DNA from 2 places in the Sporosarcina jeotgali genome. Region 2 is predicted to be linked to the other one. Evidence: riboswitches for the same ligand, from Rfam matches in the RefSeq annotation. Region 2 holds a riboswitch; the other holds the start of a gene.
The links. Region 2 has a riboswitch for thiamine pyrophosphate ahead of PGH26_RS11905 (ABC transporter substrate-binding protein). Riboswitches for the same ligand answer to the same signal wherever they lie in the genome.
Positions count from the first base shown of each region.

Region 1: another riboswitch for thiamine pyrophosphate. It lies ahead of tenA (thiaminase II); the one in region 2 lies ahead of PGH26_RS11905 (ABC transporter substrate-binding protein).

Region 1 covers NZ_CP116341.1:2,965,503-2,970,970, forward strand. The annotation lists gene PGH26_RS14995 (SulP family inorganic anion transporter) at 1-91, shown strand, start outside; gene PGH26_RS15000 (universal stress protein) at 118-537, shown strand; gene wrbA (NAD(P)H:quinone oxidoreductase) at 592-1,203, opposite strand; gene PGH26_RS15010 (DUF3238 domain-containing protein) at 1,294-2,493, opposite strand; TPP riboswitch at 2,584-2,691, shown strand; gene tenA (thiaminase II) at 2,809-3,498, shown strand; gene thiM (hydroxyethylthiazole kinase) at 3,495-4,301, shown strand; gene thiD (bifunctional hydroxymethylpyrimidine kinase/phosphomethylpyrimidine kinase) at 4,298-5,137, shown strand; gene thiE (thiamine phosphate synthase) at 5,124-5,468, shown strand, end outside.
Region 2 covers NZ_CP116341.1:2,371,939-2,377,406, reverse strand. The annotation lists gene PGH26_RS11915 (ABC transporter permease) at 1-569, opposite strand, end outside; gene PGH26_RS11910 (thiamine-binding protein) at 566-856, opposite strand; gene PGH26_RS11905 (ABC transporter substrate-binding protein) at 870-1,865, opposite strand; TPP riboswitch at 1,945-2,049, opposite strand; gene PGH26_RS11900 (YebC/PmpR family DNA-binding transcriptional regulator) at 2,216-2,935, shown strand; gene PGH26_RS11895 (carboxylate--amine ligase) at 2,990-4,210, opposite strand; gene fbpA (Fur-regulated basic protein FbpA) at 4,389-4,538, shown strand; gene PGH26_RS11885 (amidase family protein) at 4,614-5,468, shown strand, end outside.

The DNA of each region.
Region 1 (5,468 bases), 590 kb from region 2:
GACGGAATCCTATCGCAGCAAGGGTTTGAATGTAACAATTATCGGATTAGGGGAATCCAGCAGGCGTCTGCTCAACGAGCTCATGACCTGACTCTATTGATCAATGAGGTGGCAACGATGTATCAGACAATCATGCTCGCTGCAGATGGATCTGAAAACTCCATTCGCGCAGCTAGAGAAGCTGCCCGGCTTGCTAACTGTTCAGATGACTGTACGATTACAATTGTATTTGTCGCTGATTTTGACAAGGCTAAAGAATCTGTCCTGCACGCAGAAAGTAAGGACTCGCTGGACCTGACACGCCGAAAGCAACTAAAACCTGTGGAATTGGTCCTTCGTGAATACGATGTCCCTTACAACGTACAAATTCTGCATGGCGAGCCTGCACCTGCGCTGATCGACTATGCGCATTCAGAGTCGTTCGACCTTGTTGTAATCGGAAGTCGAGGGCTTAGTTCTTTCCAAGAAATGATTCTCGGCAGCGTCAGTCATAAAGTGATGAAGCGCTTAAGATGTCCTGTATTACTCGTGAAATAGCAAAACCGTCACCCGGGTGGGTGACGGTTTTGTTATTTTCTAGAACGATCTAACTCATTCCATATGCTGAAGTGCTTTAGCAACAGTAACTGTTCTCTTCGCTTGATAGTCCACTGCCGCTTTAATGGCTTGTCGATCTGTTTTCATTTCGCCGTCTTGTGCAACCGCAACACTTGTTCCGTAAGGGTTTCCTCCCGCTGCAAATAACACTGGATCTGTATAGCCCGGTGCCGCGACAATTGCTCCCCAATGGTACATCGTCGTATAAAGCGATAAAATTGTTGCCTCTTGTCCGCCGTGTTCGTTTTGTGCGGACGACATTGCACTCACTGCTTTGTTTGCAAGTTTGCCTTGAGCCCATGATCCCCCAACAGTGTCGATAAAACTTTGTACTTGTCCAGGAATATTTCCAAATCGTGTTGGCACACTAAAAATAATCGCATCTGCCCATTCCAGATCTTCCGGGGTCACTTCTGGAATATCCAGCGTCGCGTCATGATGTTTTTTCCATGCCGCGTTGGATTCGATTGCCGCTGCAGGAGCCGTTTCCTTCACTTTTAATAACTTTACTTCAGACCCCGCTTCTGCTGCCGCTGCTGCCGCCCATTCTGCCAGCTGATGATTCGTACCTGTTGAACTGTAATAAACAATCGCTGTTTTTGTCATATTCGTCCCTCTCCCTTTTATCTTGAATTCAAGATAAATATAATTGATTACCCTATCATTGTCAAAAGTGCTGCCTAAACACGAGTTGCCTTAATTGATATTGGAAAAACGCCAATACTGATATGCTGTAACACCGCTCATATAAGCAAGTCCTTCACTGCGACTTTGGTGAACAGGAATCCATCGATGGGTCTCCCCTTTTTTTAGATAAATTTCATGATTTGGAGACTGGTCATGGAAACCCGTGAGGTCAAACGTACCATTCCTCCTCAATACGGCCATCACCTCGTAGTTGATATCGGGTGCAGTTGTAAGAGGATTGCCAACAGCGTGTTCCAAAATGAATCGCGACTCGTTTCGATTATAATTTGACTGCTTTAAAAAAATCCCTTCATCTGTAGCTGTTTCAGAATCCCGAATTTCTTTATCTAATCCATAAGCAACACTTTCTCCGACCTTCTTTGTGAAAGTGATAGGCTGATCCGGATTGTTTGCAGTGATCTCTATATCTACAAATGTCCGATAGTTATCTGATTCGGGGTCGAACTTTCGATTATCCCCTTTAAAATATCGATTCGGGGATAGGACGTTCGGATTCTCAAGGATGTCATCTTCCAGAAAAGTTTTGTAACGGAAAGACCAATGGTTAACTGGTTCAGGTTTATGATAATCACGAATTGAAGCCAATAATGCTGTGGGCTTGTCAATAGATTTCATTATCGTGAAACCTTCAATATTAGCAGGCCGTTCATTCTCTTCTGGCAAGAAGACCCCTAACGCTTTGGCGATGAAAGAGCGGGCGTTGTTAAAAGTTTCTTCAGATTGAGCAATTGGTCTTTCACAGTAAACTGCGTACGTAATTGGCTCATCTATATTGAAATCCCGATCGATGTATCGATTTGAATCCACTTGAGCAAGCTGTTCACCATTACGATAAATCGTATACGTTTCAGTATTACTCAGTCGTTCCCAAGACAAAGCAATCTGTGTACGTGCGATGATGGTGGTCATGACAAGTGATTGAAGAGGATTGCTTTTGTTCTTCTCCACGGAAAACGTGGACGTCTGCATGACGATTACATCTTTCACTTCATCATTTACATGCCGTTCAATTGTATATTTATAAAATGTATCCGCTAAAATGTCTGTATCTTGAAAGTCAGGGGATGTACCTTCGTAGATGTGCTCGCCGTCTTTATACACATGATACGTTCCGCCTGCATCGTCCCAATCAAACGCAATCCGCCCAACTTCGTGGGTAACAGATGTAATTTCAAAACGCTGCGACATTACATAGCCTCCTTTTTACGTAGTAATTGTATTTTGCCCTTATTGCCAATTTTTAAAACTATGGTATAGTGAGGGGGAAAACTGAAAACGATTGCCCACTGGGGGAGTCTTTGTAAAAGACTGAGACGCGTATAGATATGCGGACCCTTGGAACCTGATCTGGCTCATACCAGCGGAGGGAAGTGGATCGCAAATGGACACGTCTTTTTTCGGGCAGATCCCTGAAAACTTCCTATAACGCGAGCCGCTCCTTCGACTGATGAGTCGATTGGGGCGGCTTTTTTTCGGTTCATTCATCGAAAGGGGCGGTTTTAAATGACATTTTGTGAAGAAGTTCGTAAGCTTTGTAATGAAAGCTGGGAGGCTAGTTTCAATCATCCATTTGTCCAGCATTTAGCGGCAGGGACACTGCCTGAAGACATTTTCAGATTTTACGTTCTTCAGGATTCCTATTACTTGAAGCATTTCGCAAAAGTCCATGCACTGGCTGCAGTCCAAGCGAAAGATTTACCGACCACACAACGCTTTGCGCAACACGCTGAAGAAACATGCGGTGCTGAAATTTCACTTCATGAAGGGTTCTTTGAATTGCTTTCTGTTTCGGATAAGGATCTCTCATCTTTTCAGGCTGCGCCAACAGCGTATGCCTATACTTCACACCTCTATCGAACCGCAATGACTGGAAATCTTGCGGATACACTAGCGGCATTACTTCCTTGCTATTGGCTGTATTACGAGATTGGTGAACGATTGAAAAACGCTGAGCCGAATCATCCGATCTACGATAAATGGATTGCGACTTACGGGTCAGAATGGTTTGAACAAGCCACACGCGAACAAATTAACCGCATGAACGAGCTGGCGGATTCTGTTTCTGCTGAACACCGTGAAGAACTGAAAGCACATTTTGTGAAAAGCAGTCATTACGAGTTGCAATTCTGGGAAATGGCTTGGACGAAACAACAATGGGAAACAGATGGTGTAACGGAGGTTTCAGTTTCATGAGACAACAAACTATTCTTAAGAACCTCAGACAGACAAAACCATTAGTCCATTGCATGACAAATAGTGTAGTTGCTAATTTCCAAGCAAATGGCTTATTAGCTCTTGGAGCTTCTCCCATCATGGCCGATTCCTTGGAAGAATCTGCGGAAATTGCTGCCATTTCTTCTTGTACTCTTTTGAATATAGGAACACTGGATCCAACAACAGTCAATTCCATGATTGCAGCTGGAAAGAGTGCAATCCAACATGGTCACCCTCTCATTCTCGACCCTGTTGGAGCAGGCGCTACTGCGTTTCGCAAGCAAACTGTGAATCATTTATTAGATACCTTGGACTTTTCGTTAATTCGAGGAAATGCGGGCGAAATTGCAGCTATTGCTGAAGTTGCATGGAATGCAAAAGGAGTTGACGCTGGAAGCGGTGACGTTGATATTACAGATGCAGCGAAGCAAGTTGCTCTGCGGAATAACTGTTTAGTCGCTGTTACTGGCGAGACCGACCTAGTTACGGATGGAGAGCGTGTGATTCGGATATCAGGCGGACATGAACTAATGCCGCTCGTTACCGGTTCCGGGTGTCTTCTAAATGCTGTCGCCGGAGCGTTTTTAGCAGTTAGTCAGGCGGATGCTCTTCATACAGCAGCGGAAAGTCTTGCGTTTTATAAAAAGGCTGGTGAAATCGCAGCAGAGCAATCATTTGGACCTGGTGATTTTGCTATGAATTTCTTAAATACGCTTCATTCCACAGAATCCTCTGATGTTACCGATGATCAATTCCAGTACGAACAGGAAGTGATGTCATGACATCAGCAGCGTTAACGATTGCCGGTTCCGATAGCGGGGGCGGTGCGGGAATTCAAGCGGACTTGAAAACGTTCCAGGAACTAGGTGTATTTGGCACATCGGCATTGACGGCAATTACAGCTCAAAACACATTAGGCGTCCATGCTGTACAGCCTGTGGATGCAAGAATTGTTGCAGCTCAAATACAGGCGGTTCTCGATGATTTACCCGTGAAAGCGATTAAGACCGGAATGTTATTCTCCGCGGAAATCATTCAGTCCGTTGCGCATGAACTAAGAGCATATTCAGCAATCCCGCTTGTTATCGACCCCGTCATGATTGCAAAAGGCGGAGCGTCATTATTGCAAAACGAAGCCGTGGCTGCTTTGAAAGATCAGCTGCTCCCTGCAGCGACACTGATTACACCAAACATTCCTGAAGCTGAAGTATTAACCGGTCAACTGATTCGTTCAGAACGCGACATGGTACTTGCCGCAAATACGCTGCTGTCCATGGGGTGCTCTGCAGTTCTATTAAAAGGAGGGCATCGTGAAGATGTCCCTTATGCAGAAGATTTGTTCTTGACGGCAAACGGTGAGCACTTTCTAATGCGATCAAAGCGAATTGAAACACGACATACACATGGAACAGGATGTACATTTGCTGCTGCGATTACTGCCGAGTTGGCGAAAGGTCATTCATTGGAAAAAGCAGTTGTGACTGCAAAACATTTTATACAACTGGCAATTGAAAACGGAATTGAACTTGGGCAAGGTCACGGTCCTACCAATCATGGTGCTTTCAGGAACAGCGGCTATTTGAAGACACAGGAGGTAGAACTCATTGAAAGACGTTGATGTACGTGTGTATTTCATAATGGGGTCGTTTAACGCAGCATATGGAGAGCCCTTAGAAGTGTTAGAACAAGCACTGCGCGGAGGGATTACGTGCTTTCAGCTGCGGGAAAAAGGACCGAATGCATTACAAGGGGATGAAAAGCTGGCGTTCGCAAAAAGCTGTCAGCAATTATGTCAGGCATTTGGTGTTCCCTTCATAGTGAATGATGATGTTGAGCTTGCATGTCGGATTGACGCGGACGGGGTACATGTCGGTCAGGATGACTTGTCTGCTGCGGAAGTGCGCAGACAAATCGGTGAAGACAAGTTGTTAGGCGTTTCTGTACATTCT
Region 2 (5,468 bases):
CCCATGACACTGTATGTCGCTGCGATTTTCAGTCCGGAAAACAGAGAAGGCAATGAGTGCGGCCACTGCAATTTCCAAAAAATCTGGCGGTTGCTTGCACCGATCATCTTCAAGTAGTACAGCATATCCCGGTCTGTTTGTCTGAATCCATCCAGTGCCGCAATCGTGACAGGGAAAAAACAGACAAGAACAATGACAATCACTTTAGGAAGCATCCCGAACCCGAACCAAATAACGAGGAGCGGAGCGAGTACAATGACGGGAATATTTTGCGATAAAATCAGAAGCGGATAAAATGCTTGCTGAAGAAATGGAATGCGGAACAATACAATCGCAACCCCGATCCCTACCGTAATGCCGACAAGATAGCCAGTTGCTGAAAGAGTGATTGTGGACAAAATATGTGAGACGTACAATGAATAGCCTGTAAAAGCCTCTTCAGCAATTTGAGTAGGTACGGGAAGGAGCCAAGCGGGGACATCGAAAATTCGAGCAGCCCCTTCCCAAATAACGAGTAAAAGGATGAAGACCACGAGTGGCCGCCATCCTTTGTTCACTGCCGATTTCATCTATACTTCTCCGTCAGTTTATCCATAGATGCCCCTTTGGGGTTGCTGTAGATTTTCACTTGAGAAATGACACTTGACGCCCCTAATTCCGTCATGCGCGTGTTCATCTTTTCAATAATGTGAAGCAAGTTTCCAAGTTCACCTTCCATAGTCGTTTCAAGTGGTGCAACACGGTAGGGAACACCGGATTGTTCGATAACTTCAATTGCTGCATCCACGTATGGAATGACGTCTTCGCCATTCGGTGTTTTCGGGATTATTTGAATACTGACAAGGGCATTAGCCATGATTAGTTCCTCCTTAGTTGGGTAAAAACTCGTTTGTAAATGCATCTTTTGCGTTGAATTCACCTTCAAGCAAGTCGTTCTCTTCCATCCATTGTGCGTAATTTTCCCATGTTTTCAGCTGCTGTTCACCAAAACGAGGTGCATCATCCTGATATTTGGGAGAGAGCCATTGCTGACTTTTTTTGACGAGCTCAGGATCTAAATCCGGAACGGCTTTAATTAAGATATCCGCAGCTTCTTCAGGATGATCTATGGCAAACTCATACCCTTTTACAGCAGCCGCAACAAATGCTTTCACCTTCTCAGGATCTTTTGCAATGAGTTTTTCATTTGTTGTGATGACAGGTGTATAGTAATCCAGTTTTTCGGAGTAATCTTTTAAATATTGCATGTTCAGTTCCATCCCGCGCTGTTCCGCTTCGATGCCTGTCCAGCCGTAGTATACCCAGGCCAGGTCGATATCCCGCTGAATAGCTGTGAAGAAATCGGAAGAACCCATGTTGATGTATTTCACTTTACTGCTATCTCCATGATCTTTTTCCATCAGCGATTCAACGACAGCCTGTTCGACGGGTGCACCCCAGCCGCCATAATTTTTTCCTTCAAAGTCTTTAGGCGATTCGATGCCTTCTTCTTTTAACGAAGCAAATCCAGATGTATTATGCTGGATGATTGCTGCAATCGAAACGATGGGAATTCCAGCTGCACGGGCTTCTGTAAGAGCCTCTTGTGCTCCGATACCGAAGTCCGCTTTTCCTGATGCAACGAGCTGGTCAGCACCGGCTTCGCCCGGAAGCATGATGTCCACATCCAGTCCCGCGTCTTTAAAGTATCCTTTTTCTTCCGCAACATATAAACCGGTATGATTCGTATTAGGTGTCCAATCGAGTGCGAAATGGACCTTTTGTGCGGTTTCTTTGTCCGGGTTGCCAGACGTGCCTGGTTCTTTTTCTGCACCGCATGCTGTCATAAGCGAAGCGGCAAATAAGACTGTTAGTATTCGTTTCAATGAAATCCCCCTCCTGGAGTTTCACACTGCAACAAAAAACGTGCGCTCCCAATCTTCGGGAGCGCACGTCACATAATCATTATGAAATGAATATGTTCCCTCCGCTGGCGTTACCCAGATCAGGTTCAAAGGGTCTGCATGTATCCTGCATCTCAACCGGTGTCCGGTACCCCTACATATTGTCAGTGATGAAGTTGTATTGTAGTCATTTATTATTTTGCCATACTTATCTGAAACTAGCAAGTGTCGCATATTCAACGTTTTTTACTTTCCGCAATGAATTTAGTCATGATATACTAAGAAAAGGATATTAACCTCTGATTCATCCAAACAGAAAGCGAGTGGTCAAAATGGGCCGTAAATGGAACAATATTAAAGAAAAGAAAGCGTCAAAAGATGCAAACACGAGCCGGATCTATGCAAAGTTCGGTCGCGAAATATATGTAGCAGCAAAGCAAGGGGAGCCGGATCCGGAATCGAACCAAGCTCTTAAAATCGTCTTGGAACGTGCGAAAACGTACAGTGTTCCAAAAACAATCATTGAACGTGCTATTGAGAAGGCAAAAGGCGGCGGCGAAGAAAGCTATGACGAGCTTCGTTATGAAGGATTCGGACCAAACGGATCGATGGTCATCGTCGATGCGTTAACAAATAACGTGAACAGAACAGCTTCGGAAGTACGCGCAGCATTCGGTAAAAACGGGGGTAACATGGGCGTAAGCGGATCTGTCGCTTACATGTTTGACCATACTGCAGTTTTCGGAATTGAAGGAAAGTCTGCAGATGATGTTCTCGAACTTATGATGGAACACGATGTAGATGTCAATGACATTAGTGAAGAAGACGGACACGTATTAGTATACGCAGACCCAACTGCATTCCACGAGGTTCAAGAGGCATTTAAGTCTGAAGGAATCACTGATTTCACAGTCGCTGAACTGACAATGCTTGCCCAAAACGATGTCGAGCTGGACGAAGCATCTGCTGAGCAGTTCGAAAAAATGATCGATGCAATCGAAGATTTAGAAGACGTGCAGCAAGTCTATCACAACGTAGATCTTGGAGAATAAAACATACGAAAAAGCGACAAGAGCAGTTCTCAGCTCTTGTCGCTTTTTTTGCTGTCACCAATTATTATTTCGATACTTCTTATAATAATTGACCTGTCTCAAGAACAAATAAAGCTTGCGCTTCAAATGCTTGTCCCCTTTGTAGAACAATGGGTTCACAAACTTTCTCTGCTTCAGCAACCGTTTAATATCCCGTTTAACCGCCTTGTTCGTTACGAATTTCTTAAGAACAATTTTTGGAACTACCGTGAACAGGAACGGCTCATTTAGTAACACAAGCGGCTTTTGCTTGTGGTAAATCAGATCATCTACAAAATAGCTCGCCATATTATGTCCAAGCGCAGTCGTATAATAACTGGAACGGCCTTGTCGGATATTCACTTCAAATACTTTGAATTTTTTATCACGCGGGTCATACTTCAAGTCAAAGTTTGCGAAGCCCTGATACCCGACGGCTTCTAAGAAGTTTTTCAACTTGTACATCATTTCTTCGTTATATCTTGTAATTACAGCGGTGTAGTTTCCGATTGCCGTCACTGTATGTTCCTGTAAAACAACTTGTGCAAACGTAACGAGCTGAGTTTTTCCAGCAGAATCTGCATAGATCACAGAATCCCACATATATGTATCATCGCCGGGGATGAAATCCTGAATGATGAGTTCTTCGTTATAGCCGCTGTTTTTCACTGTTTCAATAACCTGATTCAATTCCCCAAGAGAATTCACTTTGTACACTTTTTGCTGTCCAGCAAACTTATTTTGGTTGTAGACAACTGTATCACTTGGCTTCACAATCACAGGATAATTCATATGCTCACTGAAAGGACCATCGGCTGCGCAATCGTAAAAGAATGTGAGGGGAGTATCGATTCCGTGTTCTTTACACAGCTTATAAAAGTGAGACTTAATCTGTAAATTATCCATAAGTTCACGATTGATATAGTTAAATGTGAAATATTCCCTTAAACGTTCTGCATGTTCAATGATGAGTCGCACGTACAAATCATTCGTACCGACAAGCAATAACTCGCGGCCGTCTTCTTTGTATTTTTTACTGATTTCAATAAGAATATCTGCAAATTTGTTTTCATCAGACAGCTCGTTATTCAATTCGATTTTGTGAGGAATTGTGCTGAGTTGCGTAAATGATAAAGGCTCTTTTCCGATTAATACTGGATGGATATGGTAGGCTTCGTGAAAAGAAATTGCCATATTGTATGCGTTCATGTCCGTACCGATAATGATTGGCAAGAACGGAAGTTTTTTTGCGTTCATGGTATCCTCCTAAAATGCGATGGAATTGTCGTACATAATTGTTCTCCCTTCTATATTACATGGAAAACACATTGGGATACAACAGATAGCCTAGGAGAGAGTGCGCCTCAACAGGTTTATAAATAGTACATAAAAGGAATACTGAAATATAGATCCGGTTCAAGGAGGAACAAGCACCATGTTGAAAATTGAAGAAACCAAAATGGATATGAAGCGTGAGGATGTCATCCAGCGACTAGTGGGGCGGGGGATTTTCAAGATTGATGGAAAACAGCTCTATGAACTGCCATTACTTCTATTAATGAAAGAATACTATAAGTATATATGATTATCAGTACCGGTTGAGGAGACAATCCCTTAGCCGGTTTTGTTTATACCAATATAAGTGAAGAGAGGAATGGACATGGAAGATAGTCAATCAATTCGTACTAGATTCAAATGGGTGATCGAAGCCGCTATACCTGCCATTCAGCAAGCTATGGAAGAAGGGGAGATTACCTCAGAAGAATTAGTATTGTTTTATATGGACCGCATCTCCATTAAAGGACAACTAACCAATGCGGTTTTAGAAATAAATCCACATGCCTTACAAATTGCGCAAGCACTTGACTTTGAAAGAAAGAAATCAGGGAAACGTTCTATGTTGCATGGGATCCCGATTTTACTAAAAGATAATATCGATACAGGCGACGCTATGCATACAAGCGCTGGCAGTTTGGCGCTGGAAAAGCACTATGCGTCCGATGATGCTTTCTTAGTAAAACAGCTCAGGAAAGCAGGAGCGGTTATCCTTGGGAAAACCAATATGACCGAGTGGGCGAACTTCATGTCAGATGAGATGCCAAATGGGTGGAGTTCTAGAGGGGGGCAAGTGCTAAATCCTTTCGGGAAATTCGAAGTGGGCGGATCCAGTTCCGGATCGGCTGCTGCTGTCAGTACTAATTTAGCGGCTGCTTCAATCGGCACTGAAACAACCGGCTCCATCATTCATCCGTCTGCGCAAAATGGAGTTGTCGGTCTGAAGCCGACGGTTGGGGCAATTAGCCGAAGCGGAATCATCCCCTTATCCGTGACACAAGATACAGCAGGTCCGATGACACGCACAGTAACCGATGCCGCACTTGTCTTTCAAGCGTTACTTGGACATGATCCAGACGATCCAATAACGATTACTTCGCAAAACTACAGTTCCACGGAGTGGCTTAGCTGCTTAAAAAAAGACGCGCTAAAAGGGGTTCGAATTGGAGTCGCAAGTTCT